Regions from separate parts of the Paenibacillus sp. EKM206P genome, predicted to be linked through region 1. Evidence: riboswitches for the same ligand, from Rfam matches in the RefSeq annotation. Region 1 holds a riboswitch; each other region holds the start of a gene.
What was found. Region 1 has a riboswitch for glycine ahead of gcvT (glycine cleavage system aminomethyltransferase GcvT). Riboswitches for the same ligand answer to the same signal wherever they lie in the genome.
Positions count from the first base shown of each region.

Region 1 (10,828 bases):
CCCCCTGTGGATCCCGTGCGACAAGCGGCTTGGGCAAATAAGGGATGAGCCGTTGCTTTACGCCGACAGGTCCAGCGCCGGGGCCACCGCCACCGTGCGGGGTACTCATCGTTTTGTGCAAATTGAGATGCACTACATCGAAGCCCATATCTCCGGGACGGGTAATCCCCATGATGGCGTTGGAGTTCGCCCCATCATAGTAGAGCAGACCACCCGCGTCATGCACGATGGCAGCAATGTCAGTGATTTGCTTCTCGAACAGCCCAAGCGTGTTCGGGTTGGTCAGCATGAGCGCAGCAGTGTCGTTGCCTACGGCTTGACGCAGCGCATCCAGATCCACTAGCCCCTCAGGGGTGGAAGGAAGGGTGACTGTTTCGAAGCCTGCGACGGTTGCACTGGCGGGGTTCGTTCCGTGCGACGAATCCGGCACGAGCACCTTGGTACGTCGCTCACTACGTGCTTCGTGGTATGAGCGAATCATCATCAGCCCGGTCCATTCGCCATGGGCGCCCGCGGCGGGCTGAAGCGTGACGGCATCCATGCCAGTTAACGCAGCCAAATCATTTTGGAGCGTATGCAGCAACTCCATGGCACCCTGGATGCTCTCCTCGGGCTGATATGGATGGATTTTGGCGAAGCCTGTATATCGGGCGACATCCTCATTCACCTTCGGATTGTATTTCATCGTACAGGAGCCGAGCGGATAAAATCCATTGTCCACGCCAAAATTGCGCCGGGACAAGGCGGTATAATGCCGAATAACGTCTACTTCGGATACCTCGGGTAATGCTGCAGGTTCGCTGCGCAGCGCATAGTCTGGCAAAAGCTCTGCCACCGGGCGACGGGGAACGTCGCACTCGGGAAGGGAATAGGCGATGCGACCCGGACGGCTCAATTCAAAAATGAGCGCTTGATCGTGTTCCTTTAACAGCTCTTGTTTCTGATCCTGTCCGGTATGTGTCATAGCAATCCCCCCAAGGTGTGCACAAATTGGTCAATCTCTTCTTTGGTTCTTTGCTCCGTCACGGCAATCAACATGTGACCAGCAAGTTCCTCATAGTCCCGGCCCAAATCGTAGCCAGCGATAAATCCAGCAGCTAGCAGCTCGGCCTGGAGTCTGCTCATATCTGTACCCTCAGGCAGTCTCAGGGCAAACTCGTTAAAGGTCGGTGCGTTAAACGAGGCAGTTACGCCCTTCAAGCTCAGCAATTGCTCTAAAGCATATCGGCTTTTATGCAAATTTAGCTCGGCTACTTCCTTGATCCCCTGTCTACCCATAACAGACAAGTATACAGATGCAGATAAAGCTAGCAACGCTTGATTGGAACAAATGTTAGAGGTGGCCTTTTCGCGGCGGATATGCTGTTCGCGCGCTTGCAAGGTCAGCACGAAGCCGCGTTTACCATTGCGATCAGTGGTCTGACCCACAATACGGCCGGGGATACGGCGCATATGTGCCTGAGAAACGGCAAAGTATCCACAGGTCGGACCGCCGAGAGAAGAGGAGATGCCAAGTGGCTGCGCGTCTCCTACCACAATATCCGCGCCCTGTTTGCCGGGTGTCTCCAGCAAGCCAAGTGCCAGTGGGTTGGCACTGACGACCAAAAGACCTTTGTGTGCATGGATGAGGTCAGCCATCGGCTGTAGATTTTCCACGGCTCCGAAAAAGTTGGGGCTTTGGACCAAAACAGCCGCGGTCTGTTCCGATACGGCCGCCGCTAACGCATCAGCATCCGTTACACCGTCCGAACAGCCGATCTCCACGATGTCCAAATTCAATCCGCGTGCATAGGTTGCCAATACCTGACGTGCCTCTGGATGGACGGACCTCGATACGATAAGCTGTTTACGGCGGGTAGCTGCGGCGGACAGTGAGCCCGCTTCCGCCAGTGCAGTCGCTCCGTCGTACATGCTGGCATTAGCTACAGCCATGCCCGTCAATTCGCAAATATACGACTGAAATTCGAAAATGGCTTGTAGCTCGCCTTGGCTTACTTCCGGCTGATAGGGGGTGTAGGCTGTATAGAATTCCGAGCGTGAAGTGATGTGCTGGATGACGGACGGAATATGATGATCATAAATTCCTGCGCCAAGAAAGCTGGCATGTGTGTCTGTATTGGCGTTGTGTCCAGCCAGCTCGGCCAAGTGGCGGGTTAAGGCTTTCTCATCGAGTCGAGAAGAAAGAGGGAGTTCCCCTTGATATCGAATGGCCTCTGGAATGTCACTGAATAAATCATCAATGGATGATACACCCACCACACGCAGCATTTCGGTTTGATCTTGTTCAGTCATAGGGAGATAACGATGCTGCTTCATAGGTTCTGGCTCCTTTCGAAAAGCAAAATTTTAAATCGTAATTAGCTAATAAAAAAGTGTGAGCTGAAAAACCCGGAAGTTCATATCTGACATGTTTGCTTTATTGGAATGAAGAGAGTTTAAGATTAGCGCGGGCGTTTATAAAAGGGTGCTGCCACTACCTCGGCACGCAGGCGTTTGCCACGAATCTCAACCTCCAGCGGTGTGGAGAGGGCGCTAAAACGACTGTCCACCAAGGCGAGGCCCAGATTACGCTTCAAGGTGGGCGACTGAGTCCCCGTTGTGACCTCACCGATGCGTTGTCCTTCTGCGAATACCGGATAATGGGCGCGTGGGATGCCGCGATCAATCATTTCCAGCCCGATCAATTTACGAGGAATCCCTTGATCTTTCTGACGTTGCAGTGCTTCTCTACCGATAAAATCTCCTTTATTCAGCTTGACGAAGTACCCTAGACCGGCTTCAAGTGGTGAAATCGTGGCAGATAGCTCCTGTCCGTACAGCGGCAACCGAGCCTCAAAGCGTAGTGTATCCCGAGCACCAAGTCCAGCGGGAATCAGCCCATACGACTCACCGGAACGAAGCAAACCCTCCCATACGGCGGGTGCTTCCGCAGCAGGTACATAAAATTCAAAACCGTCTTCGCCCGTATATCCGGTTCGTGAGACGAGTGCTTTTGCTCCGAACAATGGCACGTTCTCATGAAAGTGGAAAGATGCCAGATTCGTAATATCCGTATCTGCCACGGCTGCGGCAATACGTGCTGCTTCCGGTCCCTGCAATGCCAGCAATGCTATTGCATCAGACACATTCTCCATGTGAACGGATGCAGGCACATGACGAAGTAACCAATCCCAATCCTTATCAATGTTGGAGGCGTTCACAACGAGCATGTAGCGCTCCGGTCCTTTGCAGTAAACAAGCAGGTCGTCTACTACACCTCCATCGGGGTAACACAGGAGTGAATATTGTGCCTGACCTGGTTCCAACTGGCTGACATCATTCGTGGTCACCCTTTGTAGAAAAGCTTCGGCCTCTTTGCCTTCAACCAAAAACTCACCCATATGCGATACATCGAATAAACCCGCACGTTGCCGGACGGCCTCATGCTCCTTTTGGATACCGCTAAACTGAACGGGGAGCTCCCAGCCGCCAAAGTCAATACAACGAACCCCAGACTGCGTCCCGTAGGACGAATATAGCGGTGTTTTTCGCAAATTAGTCATGTTTCCACTCCTATCCGGTGTGATCGGCAAAACAAAAAAGACAGGCCGAAAAAAACGTATAGACAGCAGTCTATACTCTTTTTTCAGCTCTGTCCTTGATACCAGAAAGTTACCCCGGTATGTACCGGGTTTCCTCTTGGGTGATCCGCTCCAATAGCGAATGCTCTCCAGAGATGCGTCCGGCAGAGGTCCTTTTGCCTGAGAGATTCACCTGCAATGCAGGCTTACTCCTTCGGCGCTACCTTCGGGATCAGCAGTATATTACCTGGCTTTGCAGATAACAACTTGATCCGATTCGCGTGCACAACTGTCTCACAAGCGGCAACAGCTATGCGAATCTTTTTGGCAGTCTCTCCCTCTGCGTTCATCCGCGTTTGCAGTTGTCGGGGTGTTTCCCAAAGTATTTGCTATAACCCATTAATACGCAAATTCATTCAAAATGTCAATAAAAATGTCATCAAAAACAATAGAAAAAACATTTAATATATAAATAAGGATATGTAAGCGTTTGTTATAAATTATTATATTTTTATATAGAGCGCTATAGGAGGTGATATGAAGTATTTTTGTTAGTATTATTGACATGAGTGTTCTTATTGTCATAATCTTAACCTGTCTAATACAGGTGAGCAAATGCGATTTTATTCATATGGAAGTGAGGGGAACAGAATGGGTGAAGTGAAGCAGCAACTTTGGTATACAGACGAACATGAGTGGGTTCAGCGGACAGAGAATGGAACGGTGCGGATTGGTATTACAGACTTTGCACAGCATCAACTGGGTGATATTGTTTTTGTAGAATTACCTGAGGCGGGAGTAACGATTGAGCAGGGAGCGGAGATCGGTACGATTGAATCGGTGAAGACGGTATCCGACCTTTTTGCTCCGGTGACGGGAACCATATTAAAAGTGAATGAAGCGCTGGAAGGTACACCTGAGCTAGTGAATGAATCTCCTTATGACAAAGGTTGGATGGTCGAAGTAGAGATGGATAAAGATGTGGAGGAAGCATTGGGCAAACTACTGTCGGCGGATCAGTATGAGCAGTTGATTTCGGAGTAATAAATAGAGCAATGCAGCATGAAATAATAGCGTGTTATTCGGAATTTTATATTGATTTTTAATTGAATAAGAGCATCGTTAGTTTGCTCGATTTTTGTATAAAATAGTCGCTATGATTTGACGTAGCGGCTATTTTATTGTCTTTTTTTGAAAACGTAATTACGTGTGTTGTTCTGATATAGTGGGTTGTCCCCATATAGGAATCATACATAATCCAGCGCGGTTTTTCGACTAATTTCTATAGCTACAGGTCATATTAAGAAGAATTATGCAGGTATAATATCTTCCTGGATAATTTAAATTTAAATGTTGTCATCAACGTTCATGACGAAAGTACGTTTTCATTTCGTTGATGAAGATAGCGCTGTCATTTAGTATGAATTTTAAGAAAAGGTAGTGATGCTTACCTACAAGGAGGATTTGAATATGAGCACATTGGACACAAAGCCAAGTTCAAAAGGAGGCACTCGTGTCGCCGTACAGCGTTTTGGCCGTTTTCTTAGCGGAATGGTTATGCCCAATATGGGAGCCTTTATTGCATGGGGATTGATTACAGCACTCTTTATTCCGACCGGATGGTTCCCGAACGAGGGTTTTGCACAACTGGTTGATCCAATGAAAAATTATTTACTGCCGCTGCTGATCGGTTACACAGGGGGCACGATGATTCACGGACAGCGTGGAGGTGTGATCGGTGCCATTATGACGATGGGGGTCATTGTGGGGGCCGATATCCCGATGTTCCTGGGCGCGATGGTAGCTGGTCCGCTGGCTGCATGGATATTGAAGAAGTTCGACAAGGCCATTGAAGGCAAAGTCAGATCAGGCTTTGAAATGCTGGTCAATAATTTCTCGGCCGGGATTATCGGTGCCATTCTAGCACTGCTTGCCCATGTGGCGATCGGCCCAGTTGTACAAATGATCAGTCAAGTATTGTCGGCAGGGGTACAGTTCCTCGTGAACGCAGGGCTATTGCCGCTTGTCAACCTCATTATTGAGCCCGGAAAAGTATTGTTTTTAAACAACGCGCTGAATCACGGAGTATTAAGTCCGATTGCGTTGGAGGAAGCTGCAAGAACAGGGAAATCCGTACTGTTCATGCTGGAATCCAACCCTGGGCCGGGGCTCGGTATTTTGCTGGCCTACTGCCTGTTCGGTAAAGGCTCTGCGAAGTCGTCGGCTCCTGGAGCGGTCATCATTCATTTTTTCGGCGGGATTCATGAAATTTATTTCCCTTACATTTTGATGAAGCCGATTCTGATTCTTGCAGCTATAGCTGGGGGCGTTGTGGGAACCTTCTGTTTCATGTTGACAGGTGCCGGACTGGTTGCTGCTCCTTCACCGGGCAGCATTATCGCCTATTTTCTAATGACACCAAAAGGCGGATATTTGCCAATGCTAAGCGGGGTGATCGCTGCTGCGGTCGTATCCTTTGCTGTTGCCGCAGTGTTACTCAAGACTGGTAAGCAACAAGAAGAGGGGCTGGAGGAAGCTGCATCCCGTCTGAAAGATATGAAAAATCAAAGCAAGAGTGCAAGTGCTAATGCCACTGTAATGGAAGATAACCACGAAGCTGATCGTGCTGCCGAGATTGCCACAGATCGAACGCTCAAGGATAAATCCGAAGTGAACAAGATTGTCTTTTCCTGTGATGCAGGTATGGGTTCAAGCGCGATGGGTGCCTCGATTTTACGCAAAAAAATGAAGCAGGCGGGCGTAGACGTAACAGTTACGAATACGGCAATCAGTGAAATTCCACAGGATGCGGATATTGTCATTACGCAAAAAACGTTGACAGACCGGGCTAAAACAGTAGCTCCGAAAGCTGAGCACATTTCCATTGACAATTTTTTGAAGAGTCCTGAATACGAAGCGCTGGTTGAACGTCTGAAATCCGATTCTTAATCCCCGTCTTAGTCAGGCTGACTGTATGCAGTGTACGTCTCCTGCTGGAGGGATGAGCTTGGGAAGGAACGGTATGCGCTTATGAATATTACGAAACGACAACGTGACATCGTGGAATATCTTCTGGAGCAGTCCAAAGAGGTTACAGCCGGAGAAATTGCCACGAAGATCAATGTCAGCACAAGGACGGTTCATCGGGAACTGGGCGCAGTCGAGCATTGGCTGGCAACTCATGAGGTGAAGCTGGAGAAAAAGTCAGGGATTGGTATCTGTATAGATGCAGACCCAGCTCAGCTTGTATGCCTGCGAAAGCAATTGCTGTATACGAATCCAGACGAATATTCGGCTGAGGAGAGAAAGATCGTGGTTCTCTGCATGCTGCTGGATACACGGGAGCCGATCAAGCTGCTGGCGCTGGCTTCAGATCTGAAAGTCACGGTAACTACGGTCAGTCATGATCTGGACGAATTACAAGACTGGATCGGAGATCGAGGGCTCGTGCTTGTCCGCAGACGGGGATATGGTGTCGAGATTACCGGACGGGAGATAGACAAAAGACGGGCGATTTCCGAGCTGGCCCTCGAACATTTGGATGAATCTGATCTGTTTTCCAGCCAGGGAGAGGTTCGTTCTGTGACTCGTGTCTCCGACAAATTGCTGGAGATGATTGGCAGAGGGAACTTGCTGATCGTGGAAAAGGCCCTCTGGCAGCCCCATGAAAAGTGGCTGGAAAACATGGTGGAAAGCAAATATATGGAGTTGCTGATTCAGATTTGCGTTTCGCTGGCACGTCTACGACTCGGGTATGTTATGGATCCTCTTCTCTCCTATTTAAAAACAGATTCGGATGAGAATATCATGCTGCGTACAGCTATGGTAGAACGCATATGCGCAGAATTGTCAGCGGCGCTGGATATTAACTTTCCGGACCCGGAACGATCTTATTTCAGGCTGCTGTTCCGTGATGCCGAGGATCATTCTACCCGGCTGCTGCCGCTCGATGATCTTGTACTGCTGGAGTCGGTTCATGAGTTGATTCGTCGTGTGGAGGAAGAAACAGGCACGCCATTGGAAGAGGACCGTGTTCTGCGTGAAGGACTGATTGCCCATATGGCTCCGGTATTCAAACGTTTGAAGGAAGGCAAGTCGATTCGTAATCCCCTCCTTCAGCAAATCCGCAAGGATTACAGCAGCTTATTCGACTCAGTGAAAAAGGCTGCGGCGGACATGACAGAAATGAAAGTCCCTGATGAAGAGATCGGATTTCTCGTCATGCATTTCGGCGCTTCGCTGGAGCGGCTGCGACAATTGCGGCGGGAGGTGCGGGCCATCGTAGTCTGCACGAGCGGCATTGGTTCATCCAGACTTCTGGCAACAAGGCTCGCCAAAGAGCTGCCACAGATCAAAATTGTGGATAGGGCCTCATGGTACGAGGCGGCGCGGATCCCCAAGGAGGATTATGATCTGATCATTTCGACAGTAGAGCTACCGCTTGAACCAGATCGCTATCTTAAGATCAGCCCGCTGCTGACGCAGGAGGAGAGTGATCGCCTGCGTCAATTTATCCAGCATATTACACTCAATCATCCTGATGACCATCAGCAGGAACACGTCGTTCAGCCCGGTCAGGACATGGAGTGGCTTACCGGTCTGCGGAAAAGTCTCGATGAAATTGTACACATTGTACAGCAATTTCAAGTGTACCCGCTGGAAAATCAGGAGATGGATATGGCGGCGACCGTAGAGGCTATATGCATGTTGGAGGCGGGGCGGGGGAATGTTACAGAGCCTTCTGCGGTTGCTGCACAACTCATGGAAAGAGAGCGCCAAGGTAGTCAGGTGATCTCTGATACCTCCATTGCTTTAGTTCATACGCGTAGCCACTATATTCGCAAACCTTCGCTTACCTTGTATAAGCTGGCAGAGCCGCTGTTGGCGGATACAGGCGAACAGGTAGAATGCGTGCTGCTCATGTTAGGACCTCGTGAGCTGCCGAGAGAAAGCTTGGAGGTATTGAGCGAGATTAGTGCATTACTCTTGCAGGAAGACATGGTTACGCTACTGGAACACGGTAGCAGGGATCATATTGTCAATTATATATCGAGTGAGCTAGCTGGATTTTTACACAGTAAATTAGGGACAGGGAGGAACCTACCGTGAGTATTATGACGATAGACAAAGTAAAAATGAATGCAACCGCCAAAGACAAATATGAGGCGATTCGTATGGCTGGACAAATCCTGCTGGATGCAGGACATATTTCAAGTGAGTACATTGACAAGATGCTGGAACGCGAGGAGATCGTGTCCACCTATATCGGGAACGGGCTGGCTATTCCACATGGCACCAAGGAATCCAAGACGCTTATTCAATCCACAGGCATCTCCATCGTTCAGTTTCCGCAAGGCGTAGATTTTGGGGAAGAAAAAGCATACATGGTAATCGGCATTGCAGCACAAGGCGGCGATCATATGGAGATTTTGACGAGTATTGCTGTGGTGTGTGCAGAGGAAGAAAACATGGAGAAACTTCGCAACGCGGTGACCCCACAGGAAATTATAGATCTGTTCGAAAGTGAGCTGGAGCTATGAGAGCCGTCCACTTTGGAGCAGGAAATATCGGTCGCGGCTTTATCGGATTGATTCTGTCGCGTGCAGGCTATGAGGTTGTCTTTTCAGATGTCAATGACACCCTTGTATCCGAGTTACGCCGTCGTAAACAATACACCGTAGAGTTAGCCAATGATACAAAGGATACGGAGCTGGTCATGAATGTGACGGCGATTGACGGCAAGGATGCAGCGGCTGTAGCCGATGCGGTAGACCACGCTGATCTGGTAACGACCGCAGTAGGTGTCAGCATCCTCAAGCACATTGCAGCAGGCATTGCGGAGGGCATCAAGCGGCGGGTAGAGCGAGGAGCGAGGCCGCTGCATGTGATTGCCTGTGAAAATGCAATCGGAGGTAGTGCGCAACTGAAAGAGCATGTTTTTGCGCTATTGGATGAGGCGACCCGTGCCAAGGCTGAGGCTTCGGTGTATTTTCCAAATGCTGCCGTAGACCGGATTGTGCCGATCCAGCAACACGAGGACCCGTTACATGTGCAGGTAGAGCCTTTTTATGAGTGGGTGGTGGATCGTTCGCAAATGGCATCTGAGCATGAAGAAATCGAAGGTATCCTGTACGTGCAGGATCTAGAGCCTTACATTGAACGAAAGCTGTTCACGGTAAATACGGGACATTGCGTGGCAGCTTATCTTGGTTATACGGCAGGTTATGCTACCATTCAGGAGGCCATGAAGGATAGCAAGGTGGTGGATTCGATACAAGGGTCACTGGAGGAAACGGGAGCGGTGCTTGTGAAGCGCTTCGGTTTGGATCAAGAGGAGCATAGGAAGTACATCTCTAAAATTTTGGATCGCTTCCGCAACCCTAATCTAATAGACGATGTTACTCGGGTCGGACGTTCACCATTACGCAAGCTGTCTCCCAATGACCGTCTTGTACGTCCCGCGCTCCAAGCGCAGGAGTATGGCATTCCGACGGATCATCTGGCGTTAGGAATGGCTGCTGCCTGTAAATTTGATATTACGGAAGACCCCGAGGCAGTCGAGCTTCAGCAGGTGATCCGCAACGAAGGGCTGGGTGTGGCGCTGACGCGTTATACTTCCATAACCGCAGACCACCCGTTACATCGGCAGATATTGGAGCAATATGATATTATAAATTCATAAAACAACGTATTACTAACATTAGATTTCGATAATCCTCTTGAAGACAAAGCATCCACATCAACACTAGCGTGTTCTGTAGAGATGTGCTTCAAGAGGATTTTTATATGCGTGATTTACATCACATAACAACCTGCTTAAATTGTTTATATTGATAATGATTATCATTATCTATAAAATGAAATCATTACTATTATAACTATTAGGGAGGATTATAGTGAAACCGATCTATATTACCTTAGGGTTTTTATTTTTGGCGCTTGGAGTTATTGGTGTAGTGCTACCATTGCTACCGACTACACCGTTTCTGCTGCTCGCGACCTTTTTCTTTATGCGGGGGTCCGAAAGGATTCACCAGTGGTTTTCGAATACCTCCCTGTACCAAAAGCATCTAGAGAGTTTTGTTCAAACAAGGTCGTTGAAGCTGTCTACGAAAATCACGACATTGGGCTTAGCGTCAACGATGCTGATTATAGGCTTTATTTTCACCCCTAATGTGTGGGGCAAAACGCTCATCGTCTTGGTCATCCTTTTTAAATATTATTACTTTATATTCCGAATCGGAACAGTGAGAAACGCTGCAGCAAAA
Region 1 covers NZ_JAAMNQ010000010.1:129,610-140,437, reverse strand. The annotation lists gene gcvPB (aminomethyl-transferring glycine dehydrogenase subunit GcvPB) at 1-964, opposite strand, end outside; gene gcvPA (aminomethyl-transferring glycine dehydrogenase subunit GcvPA) at 961-2,316, opposite strand; gene gcvT (glycine cleavage system aminomethyltransferase GcvT) at 2,442-3,542, opposite strand; glycine riboswitch at 3,719-3,818, opposite strand; gene gcvH (glycine cleavage system protein GcvH) at 4,212-4,604, shown strand; gene G9G53_RS19175 (PTS mannitol transporter subunit IICB) at 5,031-6,509, shown strand; gene G9G53_RS19170 (BglG family transcription antiterminator) at 6,591-8,669, shown strand; gene G9G53_RS19165 (PTS sugar transporter subunit IIA) at 8,666-9,100, shown strand; gene G9G53_RS19160 (mannitol-1-phosphate 5-dehydrogenase) at 9,097-10,242, shown strand; gene G9G53_RS19155 (DUF454 family protein) at 10,457-10,828, shown strand, end outside.

Region 2 (10,828 bases), on a different contig from region 1:
TGGACGAGGGGAATTTGCGTCTGGCCCTATGGCCGGGTACAACCACGACGGGCAACATGATCCGCACTGGGAAGGCGACGCTTGCGGTGTTTACCGGGGGGAAGGCGCATTATGTGCGGTTGTCACTGGAACATCTGCCTGCTTTGCCCGGAGCCAAGCATGTACGTGAGCGATTTGCGGCTCATGTTTTTGCAGCCAGAGAGGATTCGGCCCAATATGCGGATATTTTGACAGGTGTCACGGTTCGTCTCAAGGAACCGGAATCGGTGATTCATCGCTGGAAGGAAACGGTGGCTGAGCTGTTAATGTAAAGCCATCTGATTATGATAAATAATCTATGTATTTACCAAGTTTACCGTTAAAATAAATGCGAGGGAATAAGCGCTTACAAGAAATCACGCTGAACTTGTTGGAACAAGAATTAGAGCGCGAGGGGAAGCTTGTTTCTTTTGAAGGAAAAATAGGAGGGATGAATATGTCTCGTTTTGACAAGGTAGATCAGCTATTGCAACAATTTATAGTAAATGGGCCGGCAGGTTGCGGTTGTGCCATTGCCCAGAATGGTGAAGTGTTGTATGAAGGGTATCATGGATATGCTGATCTGGAAGCCGGAAAGCCAATCACTGAGGATACAGTGTATCGCTTGTTTTCCATGACAAAGGTTGTTGTCTGTGCGGCTGCACTTATGCTGTACGAACGTGGGCAATTTTTGTTGAATGAACCCTTGTATGAATATTTTCCCGAATATCGTAATGCGCATGTATTCAAAACCGCTCCTAACGGATACACCTACGTGGATAAGGCAGAGAATCCCATTTTAATTAAGCATATATTCAATATGAGTATGGGTCTTCCTTACGCTTCCGATTCTTCAGAAACAGGAAAAGCTATGCAGAAGGCCATTGCAGGATTAAAGGAAAAGCAGGGGAAATATGACCTACGCACAGAAATTGAAGCGCTTTCTGAAGTTCCACTTGCGTTTGAGCCCGGAACACGCTGGTTATACGGATATGGACATGATTTTGTTGCAGGCCTTATTGAAGTGATTTCAGGTAAATCAGTAGGACAATTTTTAAAGGATGAAATCTTTGATCCACTTGGAATGAACAATACAGGTTACCGTTATCGTGGAGATATTGAATCGCGGATGGCCTCCATGTATCAACGGAAAGACGCCGGAAAACTTGAAAAAATGGAGGGTTTCCTGGATGAATATCATCAGCCAGATGCTATATATGAAGGCGGAGGCGCAGGTTTATATTCGACAGTCAAAGATTACCTCACATTTGCACAAATGATGTCAAATGGCGGCACGGTAAACGGTGTGAACTTATTGGGGAGAAAAACCATTGATTTAATGCGCACCAATCATCTGAATACAGCTCAACTATCGGATTTCACCAATTCATACCATACAGGTTATGGCTATGGACTTGGTGTGCGCACGTTAATGGATAAAGCGGTTGGGCATGCAAACAGCTCGATTGGAGAATTTGGCTGGACGGGAATGGCAGGCACCTGGGTTTCTATAGATCCGAGCGAACAATTCTCCGTCGTATATATGCATCAGCTCGATCCCAATATGGAAGAGTACCATCATTTGAGAGTTCGCGCGGCAGCTTATAGCTGTTTATAAATGCGGGATTGTGGATCTGTTGTGAAAACTCTTCACTATGGCCCTGAAGATACACAAATTGTAATGTCTAAATCTTTATCAGAAATGATCTAGTTAATAAGGACCAAATTTCCCTTGAAGCCTAAACTATTCTTTTCCATATGACGACATAAAACGTAGGTATAAGGATTTTGCGAAATCCTTAATTTAAGTTTTGAAATGGGAGGGAATTAGATTTTGAAGAATAGATGGTCCGGTTTTCTGGCGTTGGTCATCCTGATTTCAAGTTTTACATCATATGCAGGGTTTGCATCTGCAGCAGAAGCAGTGCTTTCCAAGATTGTCCTTTCGTCTAACGAGGTAACTTTGCAACAGGGGGATACAGCTGCATTGACGGCTACGGCTGTTTTTAGTGATGGGACAACCTCAAATGTAACCGTAAGCACGGATTGGAAAAGTGATAACACAGCTATTGCTACTGTGTATAATGGTACAGTTTCGGCCAAGGCTGAAGGGGAAGCCACCGTGGTTGCGACCTATAAAGATAAGGTACAATCGGTTCAGGTACATGTAACGAAAAAGGTTAAGGCGCTGACATCTAGTGTACAAAGCCTGAACTTGCGTTCAAGCGGTACAGGACAGGTTGATTTGACAGCGACATACAGTGATAATACAACAGCTCAGGTTTCGGGTGATGCTACTTGGACCTCGGATAATCAAAAGATTGCAACTGTAGTTAACGGTTTGGTTACCGCTCAGGGAGCAGGTACAGCCAATATTAAGGCCGTATATGGTCAGCAGACCGTAACCATTGCTGTACAGGTAGAGCAAGTTAAACGTCTTGATGTCAGTTCATCAGAGGTTTCTCTTTTGCTGAAGGATACTGAGAAGGTTAAACTTTCAGCGACGTTCCCGGATGGATCGGTACAGGACGTGACAGAGTCCGCTGAGTGGAGCTCCAGCAATGCAGCTGTGGCGGATGTACTGAAAGGCACCATTACCGGCTATAGCGCGGGAAAGGCGACAATTACAGGTAAATATGGCACGATGTCCGCTACGATTTCGGTGGATGTCGATCAAACGAATAAGCTGAAAGCCAGCGAATCCAATATTTTTCTCCGTTTGGATGAATCTAAAAAAATACAGGTTTCTGCTGTTTACCCGGATGGAACAGTAACGGATATCACGGATAAAGCTACTTGGGCATCAAGCGATGAAAAAATTGCAACGGTGAATAAAGGAACGATTATGGCCATCGGTGCGGGTTCGGCAACGGTGACCGCTAAGTATGGAGATAAGACCGTTTCGATCAAGACAGATGTCGAAACCTCTAGATTTCTGGATTTGAGCGAGGACAAGCTGAGCTTGAATGCCAAGGAATCCAAAAAGCTCAAGCTGACCGCAACGTACGTAACAGGTACGGAAGAAGATATCACAAGTAAGGCAGAGTGGAAGTCCAGCAATGAAGATATCGCTTTTGTCAGCGCGGGGGAAGTCACAGGTTATAAAACAGGTGAGGCTACCATCACCGCTTCTTATGGCGGCAAAACAGCTACAGCTACGGTATCCGTAAATGTACCCGGGGATCTGTCTCTGTCCTCCAAAACGGCAACAATTGATATTAATGAGGACTATACTGCAACTTTGACGGCTACTTATGCGGATGGGCGTAAGGAAGATGTAACACAGGATGCAGAATGGGCTTCAAGCGCGGAAGATATTGCCTCTGTGTCCAAAGGAACGATTACGGGTAAATCTGCTGGTAAAGCGGTTATTACAGCGACCTATAATGGCAAAAAACTAACAATTAACGTACAAGTGGGCCTTGTAGACCGTCTGGAAACAGACTCGCGTGTAATTGCGCTTGGTGCTCAGGAAACGAAGCAGCTGAAAGTAACAGGAGTTAAGAGTGGTGGTACAAAAACAGATGTAACCAAGGATGCCACCTGGACAACTAGCAATGTAAAAGTGGTTGAAGTTAGCGAAGGTTTGATCAAAGCGAATGGTAGTGGTAAGGCAACTGTGACTGCTTCATATGGCAAGCAAAACATTACGTTTACGGTAGAAGTGGACGTAGCGCAAAAGATTGAAGCGGATGCAATCGCGCTATCGCTCAAATCTGGAGATCAAAAAACCATCGCGATTGTGGTTAAATCGAGCGATGGTAAAGAAAAGGATGTTACAACCCAAGCTGAATGGAAAACGTCCAATTATAAGGTAGCCACTGTTAAAAAGGGTCAGGTTACCGCGGTCAGCTACGGTAAAGCTAACATTCAGGCGAAGTTCGGCGGGAAGATCATCAGCGTACCTGTAGATGTTGATACGCTTAAATATTTGCAAACAGACGAAGTCGCCTTGAATTTGAAGGCAGGACAGCTGGCTAAGGTTACGGCTACAGCCACGTATAAGGATGAGTCGGAGAAGGATGTTTCCAAACCGGCTGTCTGGTCCTCGTCCAGAATTATTGTGGCGACCGTCAAAGACGGTAACATTAAGGCACAGGGCAAGGGCAAAGCAGTAATTACTGTGAAATATGCAGGTAAAATGACGAAGATACAGGTAACCGTTCAGTAATCTGTAACCCGACTAAAAAGAAAAAGAGCAAGCATACGTCCAGCGACGATATGCTTGCTCTTTTCTTTATAAGGGCGAATTCTCTTTCCCTAGGACAATGTAGGGGAGAGGTAGTCGCCTTGTTTTATAGAGGAAAAGTAATTGGTTTAAAGCTTAGAAATTACGACTTATTCTTCTTGATTGATGCGTTGCGTGTAAGTGATTCGGTCAAACGCTTGCCAGTCGGCGTCTGAGCCAAGCCGCCTTTGGCGGTCTCGCGGTGCTTCGACGGCATCGCGCTGCCGACTTCAAGCATCACGTCAATGACTTCGTCAGACGGAATAGCGCTGCGCACACCCGCCAAAGCCATGTCCGCTGCGGCAAGCGCAGTCACGGCTCCCAGGCCGTTGCGCACGATGCACGGAATCTCCACGAGTCCGGCGACGGGGTCGCAGATTAGGCCGAGCGTGTTCTTAAGAGCGAGGCCTACGGCGTGAACAGCCTGTTCAGGTGTACCACCGCGTAGCTCGACCATAGCGCCAGCGGCCATCCCGATAGCTGAGCCAATCTCAGCCTGACAGCCTCCCTCCGCGCCAGAAATGAAGGAGTTGTTGGCGATCACGTAGCCAATGGCTCCAGCGGCGAATAGGCCGTTCACCATATGCTCATCATCCCAGCCGAACCGTTCCTGCGCACTGATGAACACACCAGGGATAACCCCACATGAGCCTGCGGTAGGAGTGGCGACAATGCGACCCATGGATGCATTAACCTCCGACACGGAGAGGGCATAAGCCATGGCGAGCGCGGAGGCATCACCGGAGCAGGTCTCCCCTGACCGCAGATACTCGGCCAGGCGCTTGCCGTCGCCGCCCGTCAATCCACTGCGGGATACGGTGTCTTGTGTCTGACCGCGATGAACGGCTTCCTTCATGATTTCATAATAATCAGACATTTGGCGAAAGATTTCTTCCTCCGTTGTATTCGTTTCTTGTACCTGCTCTTGAATCATCAAGCGGCCAATCGTGGTGGATTCTTCAGCGCATAAAGCGCTGATCTCATGCAGATGGCTAAACCGCATCGGATTCAGCTCCTTTTTTCAAATTAATCATCTTAATTTCATACATATGAGGTAAAGAACGCAGTTCCGCAATCAGTTCAGCTGGAGCAGAACTGTCCGTTTCAATGGCGGTGAGTGCTTCACCATCCCGGCCTTTGCGATCTACGTGCATATAGGCAATGTTAATGTGGGCCGCGCCCAGCGCTGAAGTTATTGCGCCCAATGTACCGGGCTTATCCGAGTGGAGAAGCACCAGCGTAGGCAGCTCCCCGGTCAGATTGACCCGGAATTCGTTGAGTTGCTGGACATGGATGCTGCCGCCGCCAATGGAGGAGCCCAGCAGTGTGCGCTGATCCTCGCCCTTCCACAACTCGAAACGGACGGTGTTCGGATGAGGAGCGGGGAGTCCACTGACGGCGAATTCCACGGTCATCCCGGCTTGCTCGGCCCATTGCTCGGCATCGGGAATCCGGTGATCGTCCGTATCGTAATTAAGCAGTCCTGCGATGAGCGCCAGATCTGTACCGTGTCCTTTATACGTGTCGGCAAAGGAGCCGTACAGTGTCATACGGGCACGGTCAGGCTGCGCCCCGAGCCAGTGCCGGGCAACGCGTGCGAGTCGCACCGCGCCTGCGGTGTGTGAACTGGAAGGTCCGGTCATGGCCGGGCCGATAATAGAAAATACATCTTTGAAACGCATGGTGTGGCCCCCTGTATGTTCTAATACCATACTATATGGTATTTCCGCGTCTTTGCGCGGTTATGACGGTTCCTAATGCTGACGCACAATGTGAGCACAAAAAAGGACAGGATAAGGAAGTTTCCCTTATCTCTGTCCTCGTTACCTGAGAGTTTCGTGCGGTGTTCTTACCGCCTTACCCCTTGGGTGGCTTGCGCTCTCTCCAGAGTTGCGTCAGATGACGATACATGGACCTGAGAGATTATCCGCCAGCCGGGTGCTGGCGTCTTGCTCCTTCGGTGCCGCCAGAGTGTAAGCCCCCTGGACAGACTCTCCCGTCATCTTCATTCGCGTATACCGTTCTACATGTCTTTCTTAGCGTAATGTATGACGTGCTCGGTGTCAATCACAGGGTTCAATTTTTACATAAACGAGGATTTTGCAAAAAACCAATAAGCGACTTCCAATGAACAATATATAGATCGAAATGGCCTAGTTCGTCTAGATATCGCGCTTTGGAGCGATTGGAATCGAATTTTGCAAAATCCTGAAACAGGTGCATTTCCAATAAAAAAGATTAAAGTTTACATAATTATGGATGAAATCAGGAAGGAATTAGAAGATTGGCGGCTAATCTGATAGAGGACAAGTACATTTATGGAAATCATAGGAGGGATATTGACGTATGGTAAAAGGCTTGCGGTTCACAGGTTCACGCTTAAAAGGGATGCTGCATCTAGCAGCGATCGCATCACTGCTGATCGGGATCTTCGTTCCGTTCGGTCAGGTCAAGGCAGAGGGAGCATTGACAGTAGCCGAAGCACTTCAGGGCCAAAGCAGTGGAGGTACGGTGACGGTAGAAGGTTATATCGTCGGACATGCTACCGGATCGAAAACGGCTAACTTCTCTTCTCCGTTTGCGAATGATTTTAACGTACTGATTGCTGACCAGGCTAATGAACGTAGCACTTCTAATCTATTGGATGTACAGCTGACATCCGCGTACAGAGGGCAATTTGGGCTGTCAGGCCATCCTGAGCTGATCGGCAGCAAAATTCGTGTGACGGGTACACTTGGCGCCTACAATAATTTTGGTGGAGTGAAAAGCCCAAGCGCTGTTGAACTGGTGAGCGGAAGCGAGCCGGGGGAACCTGGTGAACCTGGTGAACCTGAACCTGGCAACCCGGGTCAACCCGGTACTACATTGCCGGATGGAAAAGGCAAAAAGGTGCTGTTCGATAATACGCACGCACAGACCGCTGGCGCAGCAGATTGGGTCATTGACGGCGCCTTCTCTGATTTTGCTAATGGATTGCGTAATGTAGGCTTTACGGTAGACCCATTGAATCGTCCCATTCCTTTTACTTATGGAGAGCAGGCCATAACCTATGACAAGTTGCGCCAATATGATGTGTTCATTATTGGTGAAGCGAATGTTGCCTTTAAGGCATCCGAGCAGGCTGCCCTGCTGCAATACGTGAATAGCGGAGGGAGCGTCTTCTTCATCTCCGATCATTATAATGCAGATCGTAACAAAAACCGTTGGGATTCCTCCGAGGTTATGAATGGCTACCGTCGTGGAGCCTATACTAATCCGGCCAAAGGCATGACTGCAGAAGAAGCTGCATCACCGGCAATGCAAGGATTAACAAGCTCCGATTGGCTGGCGGCCAACTTTGGCGTTCGTTTCCGTTACAATGCGCTCGGTGATGTGAATGCTACCGACATTGTAGCCGCAGATCAATCTTTCGGTATTACCAAGGGTGTGCGCTCGATTGCCATGCATGCAGGATCTACGCTGGCTATTATTGATCCTACCAAGGCTAAAGGCATTGCTTATATCCCTTCAGGCACGAAAAAATGGGGTAATGCGGTAGATCAGGGGGTTTATAACGGCGGGGGCCGTGCGGAAGGACCTTATGCCGCTATCTCCAAGGTAGGCCAAGGCAAGGCAGCATTCATCGGTGATTCTTCCCCTGTAGAAGATGCTACACCGAAATATGTGCGTGAGGAAAACGGACAGTCGAAGAAGACATATGATGGCTTCAAAGAAGTGGATGATTCCACCTTCCTGGTGCAAACGGTTCAATGGCTTGCATGGAAGCAGGACTACACGAAATTGTCCGATGTGGCAGGTTTGACTCTGGATCAACCAACGAAGCTTCTGCCATTCGAGGAACCAGCGGCTTCCACGGAACCGCAACCTGAGCCTTGGTCTGCTCCGGCAGCAGGCTACAAATGGTACGATCCTAGAACATTCAAGTCTGGCTCCTATGGAGCGGCTTCGTAAATTATATTGTCAAGAGCTCAATGTGAGCTTGGGTTAGTTAGTCGTTTGATCCCTGCTGAGGGATCAAACGACTTTTTTTGTGATGAAAATTAACCTATGGTTGGTTATTTCATTACATTTTGTGCCAGAAAGGCCGCACTATTGCTGGATCATTGATTTTTTAAATGATGTTGATAGCATAATCTTAATTGATATATCCATATACTGGTGATAGGATGTATTCAAATTATTCCGACAAAAACGGTATGTAATGTTCATGAGAGGTTTTAAACATCAAACATGGTGAGAATAAGCGGGACAAGACCATGGAGAATGGAGGAAGCGCGCATTGAATACCGAACCTGTGTTGGAAATTAAAGGATTATCCGTATCTTTTCGCATCCAGGATCAATATCACCCCGCAGTCGACCATCTGGATCTGACGGTCAACCCCAATGAAGTGCTGGCTGTAGTCGGAGAATCCGGCTGTGGCAAAAGCGCGTTAGCGCTTTCGATCCCGCAACTGCATGACATGGAACGCACGCGTGTAGAGGGGGAGGTCTTTTTTAAAGGAACGGACTTGAACCGTCTTTCCTCAGGGCAAATGAATAAAATCCGCGGAGCGGGAATTGGCATGATCTTTCAGGACCCGTTGACAGCACTCAACCCGTTGATGAGCATTGGCAAGCAGATTGAGGAAAATCTCGATTATCATACGTCACTATCTACGAAGCAAAAAAGGGAACGTGTGCTGGAGCTGCTGGAAAGTGTAGATATACCGAATCCAGTGCGTGTGTATGATCAGTATCCGCATGAACTGTCAGGAGGGATGCGGCAGCGTGTGATGATCGCGATTGCCATAGCTTGCCGACCTTCTCTTATTATTGCAGATGAGCCGACGACTGCGCTCGATGTAACGATCCAATCGCAAATTCTCGACTTGCTCAAACAGCTTCAACAGGAGACTGGGAGCGGTATTATCCTGATTACGCACGATCTTGGTGTTGTGGCAGAAGTAGCCGACCGCGTGGTGGTCATGTATGCCGGAGAAATCGTGGAGAGCGCTGATGTTTTTGAATTATTCAGGCATCCACAGCATCCGTATACGCGTTCTTTGCTTGCTTCCATGCCGGGATCGCATACCAAGGGGGAATCACTGCATGTCATCGGCGGCATTGTTCCCTCATTACAAGATATCCCCCGCAATAGCTGCCGCTTTGCTCCACGTATTCCCTGGATTCAGCAGAGGGTGCATGAAGACCATCCCCAATTAAATGAAATTTCCCCTGGACATTGGGTCCGTTGTACATGTTATCAGCATTTTCATTTTGAAGACGAGGCAAAGGGGGAGGCTGCTCATGGCACTACTGGAGTTAAATGATTTGAGGGTGCACTATCCGGTGCGCGGTGGTTTCTTCCAGCGTGTTATCGATCAGGTGAAAGCAGTGGATGGCGTGTCGATCAGCATTGAGGCAGGCCAGACCTACGGGCTGGTGGGGGAGTCTGGCTGTGGGAAAACGACGACAGGCAGGACGATCATCGGTCTAAATAAGCTGACGAGCGGACGGATTTTGTTTAAAGGAAAGGACCTTGCAGCTCTAAGTAGTAACAATCGTCATCCATTGCGTAGAGATATTCAGATGATTTTTCAGGACCCATACTCTTCGCTTAACCCGCGTAAGCGCGTATTGGATGTCATTGCTGAACCGCTGCGAAATTTTGAAAGGCTGAGTAGTGAGGAAGAACGGAGAAAAGTACAGACGTTGCTGGAAAAGGTCGGCTTGAACGCCGATGCAGCCTATAAATATCCGCATGAATTTTCCGGGGGGCAACGACAGCGGATCGGGATCGCGCGTGCGCTGACATTAAACCCCAAACTGATCATTGCTGATGAGCCAGTGTCAGCACTGGACGTTTCCGTGCAGGCACAGGTGCTTAATTTTATGAAGGATGTGCAGCAGGAATTTAATTTGACGTATTTGTTCATCAGCCATGATTTAGGTATTATCCGCCATATGTGCGACCAAATCGGTATTATGTATCGGGGCCGTCTAGTGGAGCAGGGGAGCGAGCAAGATATTTATGAGCGTCCACAGCATCTGTATACCCAGCGCCTCATTGCAACCATTCCCAATATTGATCCTACAAAACGGCTGGAAAATGCTCAAAAAAGGCAAATGCTTTTATCCTCCTACAAAACAGAGCTACCCAAACATCTAGACGCGAGTGGAAAACCGTTTGCACTAAAATCAGTAAGTCCATCCCATCAAGTCGCGCTACCATAAGGGGGGTACAGAAATGTGGAAATTTACACTGCGTCGGCTACTGGTTATGATCCCTCAACTTTTTGCACTGAGCGTGCTTATATTTTTCCTGGCTAAGGCTATGCCGGGGGATGCCCTGACAGGACTTATTACTTCGACACCCAATCTGAATCCGGCCGCACTGGAAGAGCAGCGACAAAGACTGGGACTGAATGACCCGGTGTGGATGCAGTATGGGAACTGGCTCGTCCAGCTTGCTCACGGGGATCTGGGCAAATCTTATGTACATAAAATTAGCGTTACCGATCTGATTGGCAGCCGTCTGGGGAACACGTTCTTTCTGGGCGTAGTCATTCTGGTTCTGACGTATCTGATCGCCATCCCGCTC
Region 2 covers NZ_JAAMNQ010000005.1:10,913-21,740, forward strand. The annotation lists gene G9G53_RS12365 (hypothetical protein) at 1-311, shown strand, start outside; gene G9G53_RS12370 (serine hydrolase domain-containing protein) at 476-1,636, shown strand; gene G9G53_RS12375 (Ig-like domain-containing protein) at 1,853-4,189, shown strand; gene sdaAA (L-serine ammonia-lyase, iron-sulfur-dependent, subunit alpha) at 4,350-5,249, opposite strand; gene sdaAB (L-serine ammonia-lyase, iron-sulfur-dependent subunit beta) at 5,239-5,928, opposite strand; glycine riboswitch at 6,140-6,255, opposite strand; gene G9G53_RS12390 (DUF6359 domain-containing protein) at 6,593-8,197, shown strand; gene G9G53_RS12395 (ABC transporter ATP-binding protein) at 8,526-9,557, shown strand; gene G9G53_RS12400 (ABC transporter ATP-binding protein) at 9,535-10,461, shown strand; gene opp4B (oligopeptide ABC transporter permease) at 10,475-10,828, shown strand, end outside.
Region 2: linked by a shared signal. The riboswitch ahead of sdaAB (L-serine ammonia-lyase, iron-sulfur-dependent subunit beta) and the one ahead of gcvT (glycine cleavage system aminomethyltransferase GcvT) in region 1 are both predicted to bind glycine.

Region 3 (10,828 bases), on a different contig from region 1:
TCGTCGTTGCCGGGCCGGATGGCGTGCTGGTTACGGATCGGCAGTCATCCACAGGAATTAAGGATATGGTGGCGGAAATTGAAATCGGACCACGTTTTGAGGAGCGCTTCTGGGGAAAGCAAACGGTGTTATCCCATCAAGCGGCAGCAAGTGGATTGCAGACAGTGACCAAACGCGTGGTCATTTCAAACGGGAGATTTATCAGCTATCATGAGCATCAGTTTCGTAAAGAAGTTTGGACTATAGTTTCTGGAACCGGGAGTGTCTCTATCAATGGCGTGATACAGACAGTCAGCCCCGGTGAGGTCATCGTCATTGAACCCGGTACAAAGCATTTTATAGGGGCAGTAGAAGGAGATTTAGAATTCATTGAGTCACAAATCGGACATATCGTATCCGAAACGGATATTATCCGTTATGAATTTCCTGATTCGATTGACGACCATACTCATGAAGTGTCTACAATATAGGGACTGATAGATACGAACGAGGTTTATCAGAAGGCAGTGAAGAGTAGTAGGAACTATTTTTTATTAGAGCTTAGATGCCTGTTCATTCCTAAAAAGGTATTCATGCGTTATACGAATGAATACCTTTTTTTTGCATAAACAGTTCTCTGTGTTTGTAATGAATTGAATAGAAAAGAGACTTATAAAATAATAATTTTCTTGGAAGTCAGCCACTCTTTTACAGCGTCCGTACTGAGGTCTCTTTTGGGCGTCCATTCTATTTTATCAACCAGCTTGCCGTTTCTGAATTCTGCAATAGTGGGGGTGTATTTAACGTTGTAATCCTCTTTGAATTTATTCCATTGAGGCTTGTCCTTATGGATTTTGTGAACGTTCAAAAAAGTAATTTTAGAGCCTAGATTATACTGTTCGATCATCTTGTTAAAGTTAGGCTCAAACCGATTGCAATCGCCACAACTCGGTCTGCCGACATAGACAAACACACTTTGATCCTGCTGAATCAAACGCTTAAAACCATCTAGTGTAACCGCATTCAAGTGGTCATATATTTCGGGATAATTGCTTTTGCTTGCTTGGATCTCTTTATCTTTCTGCTGAACAACCTGCTCCAGATCTTGAAATTTAACTACAGCTGAAATAGCGATACCAATGAGAAGCAATACAATGACACTTAACCCGGCGATATATCCTTTTTTCACAGAAACCCTCCTTTTTTTACAATCTCAAACTTACAATAAATGATTTTTTCGTTTTTCACTGTAACACTTGTCTCATTATGTATAAAAAAGAAGCTTTCCCGTAGGGAAAGCTTCTTTAGTCAGCATTTTGCATAATTCGATTCCCAACGCTTGTAAGTACAGTATATAGACGAATTAAAGCATTTCGATCTATATACTGCTGATTTGAAAACGCTCCTGGGATTTATGCAAAATGCCCTAGTCTGATAATTAAATGTTAGACCACAACAGTCAACAAGTAATCCTCACGCTTCACTTCAGTTTCCATTGTGTTCAATACGTCCAGGTATTGAGCGGAATTTGTTACGATAATCGGCGTAGTCGTTGTATAGCCTGCCGCCTTAATTTGTTCGATATCAAATTCGAGCAACAATTGCCCTTGCTTCACTACATCACCCTCTTTGACGCGCTTGTCAAGGAATTGTCCTTTCAGCTTCACTGTATTCACACCAACGTGAATCAGAATTTCTGCTCCGTCATTGGAAGTAATACCGATGGCATGTCCGGTTGGGAATACGGTCGTAATCGTTCCATTGACAGGAGATGTCAGCACACCCTCTGTAGGATCAATAAGGATTCCTTTCCCCATAGCACCTGAAGCAAAAGCAACATCAGAAGATTGTTCCAAAGGCAATACTTTACCTTGCAGTGGGCTTACGAGAATTTCTTTCTCGATTGTCACTTCTTTCTTTATAGGCGCAGCTTCTGTTTTTGCAGTTTCTTCTTTTGGATCATCAAAGCCCAAAATCATAACCAACACAACTGCGAGTACAAAGGCAACGAGCAAACCGATGACTACCCACAAGAATCCAGTTCCAAAATAAGTTGGCAGCGCCAGTAAACTAGGTAGGGAGAAGGATTTTGCAGTCGCTCCGCCAGAAGCGATAATAGCGCCACCAATACCACCGGATATGCAAGCATAAATAAAAGGCTTTTTCAATTTCAAAGTTACACCATAAATCGTTGGTTCTGTAATCCCGAATACAGCCGCCAGTGTAGAGGAACCCGCCAAAGCCTTCATTTGAGTATTTCTAGATTTCAGGAATACCCCCAGTGTTGCACCGGCTTGAGAAAGTACGGCTGCTGTAAGCATCGGAAGCATCGTGTCATAACCCAATGTAGCAATATTGGACAGCATAATAGGAACGAAGCCCCAATGTACACCGAAAATAACAAACACTTGCCAGAATGCACCAGCCACAGCTCCGGCGATCAATGGGCTTAAATTGTATACCCATGTAAAACCGTTCGCCAAGCCTTGACTGATCAGGTTACCGACTGGACCAAAGGCCAAAAACGTCAACGGAACAACAACTAGCAGTGATAGCATAGGGACGATAATGTTTTTAACCGATTGATGAACAAAGGAATTAAACCAACGTTCCACATAGGACTGTACCCATACCGCGAGAATAATTGGGATTACGCTGGAACTGTATTTTATCAGAATGATTGGAATCCCGAGAAAAGCCAGTTTTGCCGGATGGTCCACCGCTGCAATAACATCCGGGTACACGAGTGCTCCAGCAACTGCGACCGATACAAAGGCATTTGTCTTAAATTTACGGGACGAAGTAATAGCCAGGAATATAGGCAAGAAATAAAATACGCTGTCCGAAGCGGCGTTCAAAATGAGATACGTACCGCTTGTAGTATCAATCCAATGAAGCGACGCAATTAAGGCCATAATCCCTTTGAGCAAACCTGCTCCGGCAAGAGCACCCAAGAGAGGTGAGAAAATGCTGGAAATGATATCGACCGCTTTGCCGAGAACATTTGTTTTTTCGGAAGATTCTTCCTTTTTGGCATTAGGATTGTCTGCATCCTGCAAATTCGTTTCTGCCATCATATGCTCAAATACTTGACCTACATTGTTGCCGATGACCACTTGGAACTGGCCGCTGCTTTCCACCACTGTAATGACACCAGGTGTTGCTTCCAGTGCAGCTTTGTCTGCTTTTGTGCGATCTTTTAATTTAAATCTCAAGCGTGTAGCGCAATGGAATACGGAATTGACATTCTCTTCGCCGCCAACGAGAGTCACTATTTTTTTAGATAGTTCTTTATCACTCATATTTAGAACTCCTTATGGGTTATTCTTGCTACTGATAGGGTTTACCGTTTACATTTGTTGCTAAGATGCGCCGGCATGCATCTTTTTAACCTTGTAAACAAGAAAAACCTAAACTCGTGGTGAAAACTGCGCACTCTTCCTATAAGGGAACGTCGATTTCACCATCAGTTTAGGTTTTGCCTGCCTTACCAGTCACAATCCATGAACGATGAGGGGTATGAAGTTGTTAGTCTTATATGTTATTACGCTCAGTTACCCGATGAATATGGATAGTTAGATATACGTATTCATCCTTGCTTAAATATTGATCGTATGTTTTTTCCAGATACTCATTGATCTTTTGGGCGCAAGCAAAAGCTTCGGTATACGTCTGCTTCACCTGGTTGTACAAGAATTCTTCACCACTGTGAATGACTTCTTTACGAATCACTCGCATCGCAAAATATTGCAAATGTGTCAAAAATCTCGAATAGCTAAAAGAAGACTCATCCAGCACAATCCCGTAATGGTACGTAATAATGTTCAATATATGTTGGACAATCTCGGTCATTTTCAGTGTAGATTTCATTTCGTTACCGTCAATCCGTGCATTCACCATATGCAATGCAATAAATCCCGCTTCATCTTCGCCCAATTTTACTCCGAGCGTATTTTCAATTTTTTGGAGAGCATCCAGTCCAACTGCAAATTCTTTTTTGTAAAAGCGTTTAATTTCATACAGCATCGCGTTTTGGAGTGCCAGTCCTTTTTCTTGCCGTTGTATGGCAAAATGAATATGGTCGGTCAACGTTAAATAAATATTATCGCTTAACTCCGTATCCAACACTTCTGTTGCATGGGTTACGATTTCATTCACGACCTCCAGATGAGATACAGGAATATCGTTCAGCAGCTCGGTTAGTTTGGCCGTGAACTCGTTTTCATTTAACATGAAAATCTTATCTATTTTATCATCATCGACTTGATCGCCAGCCACCTTTTTGAAGGAAATACCTCTTCCCATCACGATGACCTCTTTGCCTTTATCGTTTTTAGTCAATAGGACGTTGTTATTGAGCACCTTCTCAATAATCATTGAAGTTCCCCCTCCCATCCTTTACCAATAAAAAATGCCTAAGCACAATTCAATACTATTGTTAGCAATAGTACTCAATTGAACTCAGGCATTGCCCGCATCACCGGTCACAATCCTTCGATATAGTGCTATTGTAGCACAAAAAAAAGCGATTTCAACATTTTTTATTCTGTTTCGACAAAAAACATTTTATATCAAGACCCTTTTGCCTAATTTGCAAGTAAAGCGTTACCTTATGTGGTCGTACGTTCAATGAGGCTGTACTCTAGCGAATGAAGCTCCATTTGGCGTCCAATCAGCTGGGGGGAAAGCATGAAAAAAGCATTTTGTGCTTGAGCCATGATAGGATTTTGAATCGTTGTAATCCCCAACGTATGCGACAGCTCCGTGTTATCAAACCCAACAATCGCCAGATCTCCCGGTACGTTCAGCCGTTGTCTGCGTGCTTCGCAGAGAATGCCCACAGCTACATAATCGTTAGCACATAAAATAGCCTCTGGGAATTCCCCCCGATGCTGTAACAAATCCCGTACGACCTGTTCGCCATCACGGATATTATAAATTGAAGAGTGATTCCAGTGTTGCAACACTGGCAGATTGTGCTCACTCATGATCTGTTCATAGGCTCGTTGTCTGCTATGGGTATTGATGCTGCTTGGACGACCAAAAGCATTGGCTATACGGGTATAGCCTTTTTGTATCAAATGCTTTAGTGCTAGCATGTAACCTTCATATTGATCCATTGCCACGGAGCGAATATCGGTATGCTCCATTCGTTGCCAGGCCACGATCGGGCCATATTTACAATAGGTACTCAAAAAATCAGTGTCATTCACGCAGGAAATGATGACCAGCGCGTCGACTCTTTTTCTTTTTAAATCTTCAAAAGCTTGAAGCTCTTTCTTTTTGTCTTCTCCCGAAGTATAAATAATGGTTTGAAATTCATACTGGCCTGCTACTTCCACAAAACTGTCCAGAAAAGCGAGAACAATTTCATTGATCGTTGAAGTGATGATGCCAATCTGAAGCGTTTGACCCTTGGATAGAGAAATGGCATTCCGATTAGGAACGTAATCCAACTCCTGCATGATTTTCAATATTTTAGATCTGGTTTCTTGGCTTACATGGGGGGACTGATTTAATACTCTGGATACCGTAGCCTTGGAAAAGCCCGCCAGTTTTGCAATTTGATCAAGATTCGACATGGTGCTTCTCCTCACATAAGAAAAAATACTTGACATGAAACGCGTTACAACGATTAGGATGCTTATGAGGGCATTACGTCTATTTTAAAGCATCTGTCAATGCATTTCAAAGGAGAACGGTTACCGTTAGGTATGGTAGGTATGGATTCACATTTGCAGCATTTGATGGGATTACTTAGGCCAAAGTGAAAATCTTATATACGGAAAGAGGTCTTTATACCATGACGAAGATGCTAAAAGGATTTCCGAAAAACTTCTTGTGGGGCGGGGCAACTGCAGCCAACCAATTGGAAGGTGCTTTTGACGTAGATGGAAAAGGCTTGTCCAGCGCAGACATGATTGCTTATGTACCCAAAGCGGAACGTAAGAACGATCACGCTATAGAGATTTCGTCCGAGCGACTCGAAGACATTTTGGCAGGCAAAGTCAATGCCCGTTTCCCAAAACGTGAAGGTGTGGACTTTTACCACCACTACAAAGAAGATATTGCATTGTTCGCTGAAATGGGCTTTAAAGTATTTCGTATGTCCATCCACTGGTCGCGGATTTTCCCGAATGGCTATGATCACGAGCCGAATGAAGCAGGATTGCAATTCTACGACAATGTATTTGATGAGCTGCGCAAATATAATATTGAGCCCTTGGTAACATTGTCACATTATGAAACACCGCTAGGTCTGACTCAGAAGTATAATGGCTGGCTGGGTCGTGAAGTCATACAGCATTACGTCAATTATGCCGAAACGGTGTTTACACGCTATAAGGATAAAGTAAAATACTGGCTGACCTTTAATGAAATCAATGTAATGACCATGAGTCCGTTCACCGGTGGCGGTGTGGTTATTGACCGTGTAGAAAACAAACAGCAAGCGATATATCAAGCATTGCATCATCAATTTGTAGCTAGTGCACTGGCAACCAAACGGGGACATGAGATCATCCCGGGTGCTCAGATCGGCTGTATGTTGGCACGTATAGAAAGCTATCCACATACGTGTAACCCAGCGGATATACTGAAAGCCCAGCATGAAAATCAGATGAACCTATTCTTTACGGATGTGCATGCCCGTGGGGAATATTCCAACTATATGAATCGTTATTTTGAAGAAAATAATATTGTGATCCAGACAGAACCCGGCGATGACGAAATTTTGAAAAATAATACAGTTGATTTTATCTCATTTAGCTACTACATGACCTTGACCGTATCGGCAGGTCCAGAAGGCGAGAAAGCAGCAGGAAACCTGATTGGCGGCGTGAAAAATCCGTATCTGCAGTCCTCCGACTGGGGATGGCAGATCGATCCGATCGGCCTGCGTGTTACACTGAATACGTTTTATGATCGCTATCAAAAGCCTCTGTTCATCGTGGAAAATGGCTTGGGTGCATATGATAAGGTGGAGGAAGATGGCTCTGTGCATGACACATATCGCATTGATTACTTGCGTCAGCATATTGCCCAAATGAAGGAAGCGATTGCCGACGGTGTTGATCTGATTGGTTACACCAGCTGGGGCCCTATCGACCTTGTGAGCATGTCTACTTCCGAAATGTCCAAGCGCTACGGATTTATTTACGTTGATCTGGATGATGACGGTAACGGAACGCTCAAACGCTCCAAAAAAGACTCTTTTAATTGGTATAAAAATGTGATAGCAACCAATGGTGAAGAATTGTAATTCCATATCATCTCGGGCGGGTATAGCAGAGGACATCCTAAGGATGCGATCTGCTGTACCCGCTTTTTTGATAGACTCAATAATAATATTTCAGAGGGCTTCACAAACTTTTCACTTGTAATAAGCTGAAAGTTTTCTGTATAATGAATAAAAATTTCATATGTCTGGTTGATGTTTGCGGGAGATGGAACGAAGGTTCCGACCGAAGGGGCAAAACTCTCAGGTGCTTAGGCTGGTTACAGCCACAAGCGGGGACCGTAAACGGACAGAACTCTGGAGAGACCCTTAATTGGGCGCCGAAGGTGCACCGCAGAGAACATCTGCTTAAACTCTCAGGCAAAAGGACAGAGACGCGAATAACCTGTGACAGGGAATACCCTAGGCTTTTTTATGAGCTATTAGAGGTAGAAACCTGCACAAGATGGTTGTATTTTTTCGTGCCTTTAACCTCTCCAGGAGTCGAATCAGCTGATTTGACTCTTTTTTGTTTTCTAATATGTTGGAGGAGCGGGTTGAAAATGAATTTGGTACATGTGTTAGAAACGATTGACAGCTGGATATGGGGAGCGCCGCTTCTTATTCTCGTGATGGGCACGGGGTTGTGGCTAACGATCCGCTTGAAGCTGCTTCAGGTTATTCGATTGCCTTTGGCGCTCAAGCTAATTGGTAAAGCGCCGGACGAAGGTAGCGGAGATGTAAGCAGCTTCGGTGCATTGAGTACGGCACTGGCAGCTACTGTAGGTACAGGAAGTATTGTTGGCGTGGCGACAGCGATCAAGCTGGGTGGGCCCGGTTCATTATTCTGGATGCTGGTTGCAGCTTTTTTCGGGATGGCAACCAAATATGCGGAAGGATTATTATCCGTTAAATACCGTGTTAAAGACCGGAACGGACAATTTTCGGGTGGTCCGATGTATTATATTGAAAACGGACTTGGCCGCCGTTTCAAGCCGCTGGCGATGTTGTTTGCCTTTTCTGGTGTTCTTGTAGCCCTATTTGGAATCGGTACTTTTCCGCAAGTAAAGGCTATCGTTTCTTCGACGGAAAGTAGCTTTGGAGTGCCAACGGTAGTTACAGCGATCATTATTTCCGTGTTAACTGCTGTTGTTACGATTGGAGGACTCAAAAGTATTGCCAAGGTATCCACAAAGATTGTTCCATTCATGTCGGGGCTCTATATCGTAGTTTGCTTAATTGTACTCATTAAGTTTGCAGGAGAGCTTCCTCATGCGATTGCTTTAGTATTACAAGGGGCCTTCTCGACCACATCTGCAACGGGTGGATTTGCCGGAGCGACGATTATGTTGGCGATGCGAAGTGGAGTTGCCAGAGGTATTTTTGCTAATGAAGCCGGTTTGGGAAGTGCGCCAATTGCAGCAGCTGCTGCTAAGACGAAATGGCCTGCAGAACAAGGGTTGATATCCATGACAGGCGTATTTATCGATACGATGATTATTTGTAATCTGACGGGATTTACGTTGCTGGTTACGGGAATATGGAGTGGAAATGACGATGGAGGTCTGATGACCCAGCATGCGTTTTCCAGTGCCTTTCCGGCTGGTGCAGAACTCGTGACGATTAGCCTTATTTTATTTGCATTCACAACGATACTGGGCTGGAATTACTACGGGGAACGTTGTGTTGAATATTTACTGGGTGTCAAATGGATTAAACCATACCGTTATTTGTTCATCGCACTTGTGGCAGGAGGTGCGTTCATCAAGTTGGAAGCCATTTGGCTGCTGGCAGATATCTTTAACGCAATGATGGCTTTCCCGAATCTGATTGCACTGCTTGGCTTATCGGGAATCGTAGTTGCAGAAACCCGAACCTATATGGATTCTCTGTATCCTAATAAGAAAAAGGGCATTCTTGCAGGTGCCAGTGTAGGGGCAGCTATTCAAGTAGAAGAAAAGGGACAAACGGTTAATTCATAAATTCCAAAAGGGAGTGCCCTCAGCCATCACAGGCTTGAGGACACTCCCTTTTTAAATGTTATAACGATGCGCGCAAAATAGCTAAAATATCTCCTTGATTAAGCTTTTTATAGTTACCGAAGCCTCCGTATTCCATTTCACGGGCTGCAATGTTTGCGATTTTTTCCAATTGCTCATCATTAATATTGTAATCGGCCAGGGTGGAAGGGGCACCGAGACTTGTCCAGAATGCACTAAGACGGTCAATACCTTCCAAGGCGATTTCTCTATCTGTTTTACCTACGGTGTCTAAGTCAAACATACTGAGCATCAGCCGTTTCATGCGTGCAGCATCCTGATCCACCGTATGTCTCATCCAGTTGGGGAATAGGATCGCCAGACCGCCAGCATGAGGAATATCATATACAGCAGATAATGCATGTTCAATCGTATGCGAAGCCCAGTCCCCGAAGTAGCCCATTTGCAGTGTTCCGTTAAGAGCAATCGTTCCGGCATATAAAATCGTTTCGCGATGCTCGTAGTTGTGCAAATCCTCCAACAGCTTAGGTGCAGTTTCGATTACGGTTTGCAGCACGGAAAAGCACATACGATCTTGCAACGGTGTGTTTTTAACATTGTGAAAATACTGTTCAAATACATGGCTCATCATATCCACCATGCCATATACCGTCTGATCACGTGGCACAGAGAAGGTGTTTTTTGGGTCCAGAATCGAGAATTTCGGATGCGTCACCGCGCTGCCCCATACGTATTTTTCGTTTGTTTCCCAGTTGGTGATAACAGAATCTGGATTCATTTCTGAACCGGTAGCGGCGAGTGTGAGGATGGTACCGAATGGCAGAGCCTGGGTAGGCATGTGCTTTTTATTGATAATATCCCACACATCGCCGTCATATTCAGCCCCTGCTGCGATGGCTTTGGTGCAATCAATAACGCTTCCGCCGCCTACTGCAAGTAAGAAGTCGATGTTTTCATTTCGGCAAATGTCGATGCCCTTCTTAACGGTGGACAAGCGCGGATTCGGCTCTACGCCGGACAATTCATGAATGTTAAGATGTAGCGGCTCTAACGCGTTTAATACCTGGTCATACAGACCATTTCGCTTGACACTTCCGCCTCCGTATATCAGTAAAATATTTTTGCCGTAATTCAGCAGCTCCTGCTGCAGTTCTTCAATTTGATTGTCTCCAAATATTAATTTGGTGGGGTTATAATATGTGAATTTGTTCATCTGGAAAGTTCCCCTCAGTTCATAGTTCATGTTCAAATCGTAAATCGCTTAACCTGATTGCCTGTTGAATACCTAACTTTACCATGTAAGCTATTTGAAATGACGATTAACTATTATACATGAAATGAATAAGGGAATTCAAATAAATCTAATCTTTGACCGCTCCGGCGGCAAGATCGGAAATAAACTGGCGGCTAATGAAAAGAAATAAAATTATAAGTGGCAGTACAGCAAGCAGGGTGCCCGCAATGACCATCGCATAATCCGTATTGTATATCCCGTTTAATTGTGACAGTGCAATCTGGAGTGTGAATTTACGCTCATCCGTTAAGACGATTAACGGCCATAAATAATCATTCCAGGCTCCTATAAAGGTAAACGCGCCGAGAAAAGCGAACGCAGGACGTAGAATAGGCAGTG
Region 3 covers NZ_JAAMNQ010000006.1:269,919-280,746, forward strand. The annotation lists gene G9G53_RS15355 (sugar phosphate nucleotidyltransferase) at 1-470, shown strand, start outside; gene G9G53_RS15360 (thioredoxin family protein) at 650-1,168, opposite strand; gene G9G53_RS15365 (beta-glucoside-specific PTS transporter subunit IIABC) at 1,425-3,281, opposite strand; gene licT (BglG family transcription antiterminator LicT) at 3,514-4,356, opposite strand; gene G9G53_RS15375 (LacI family DNA-binding transcriptional regulator) at 4,590-5,561, opposite strand; gene G9G53_RS15380 (glycoside hydrolase family 1 protein) at 5,783-7,240, shown strand; glycine riboswitch at 7,409-7,495, shown strand; glycine riboswitch at 7,504-7,598, shown strand; gene G9G53_RS15385 (alanine/glycine:cation symporter family protein) at 7,759-9,177, shown strand; gene G9G53_RS15390 (iron-containing alcohol dehydrogenase) at 9,236-10,408, opposite strand; gene G9G53_RS15395 (carbohydrate ABC transporter permease) at 10,557-10,828, opposite strand, start outside.
Region 3: linked by a shared signal. The riboswitch ahead of G9G53_RS15385 (alanine/glycine:cation symporter family protein) and the one ahead of gcvT (glycine cleavage system aminomethyltransferase GcvT) in region 1 are both predicted to bind glycine.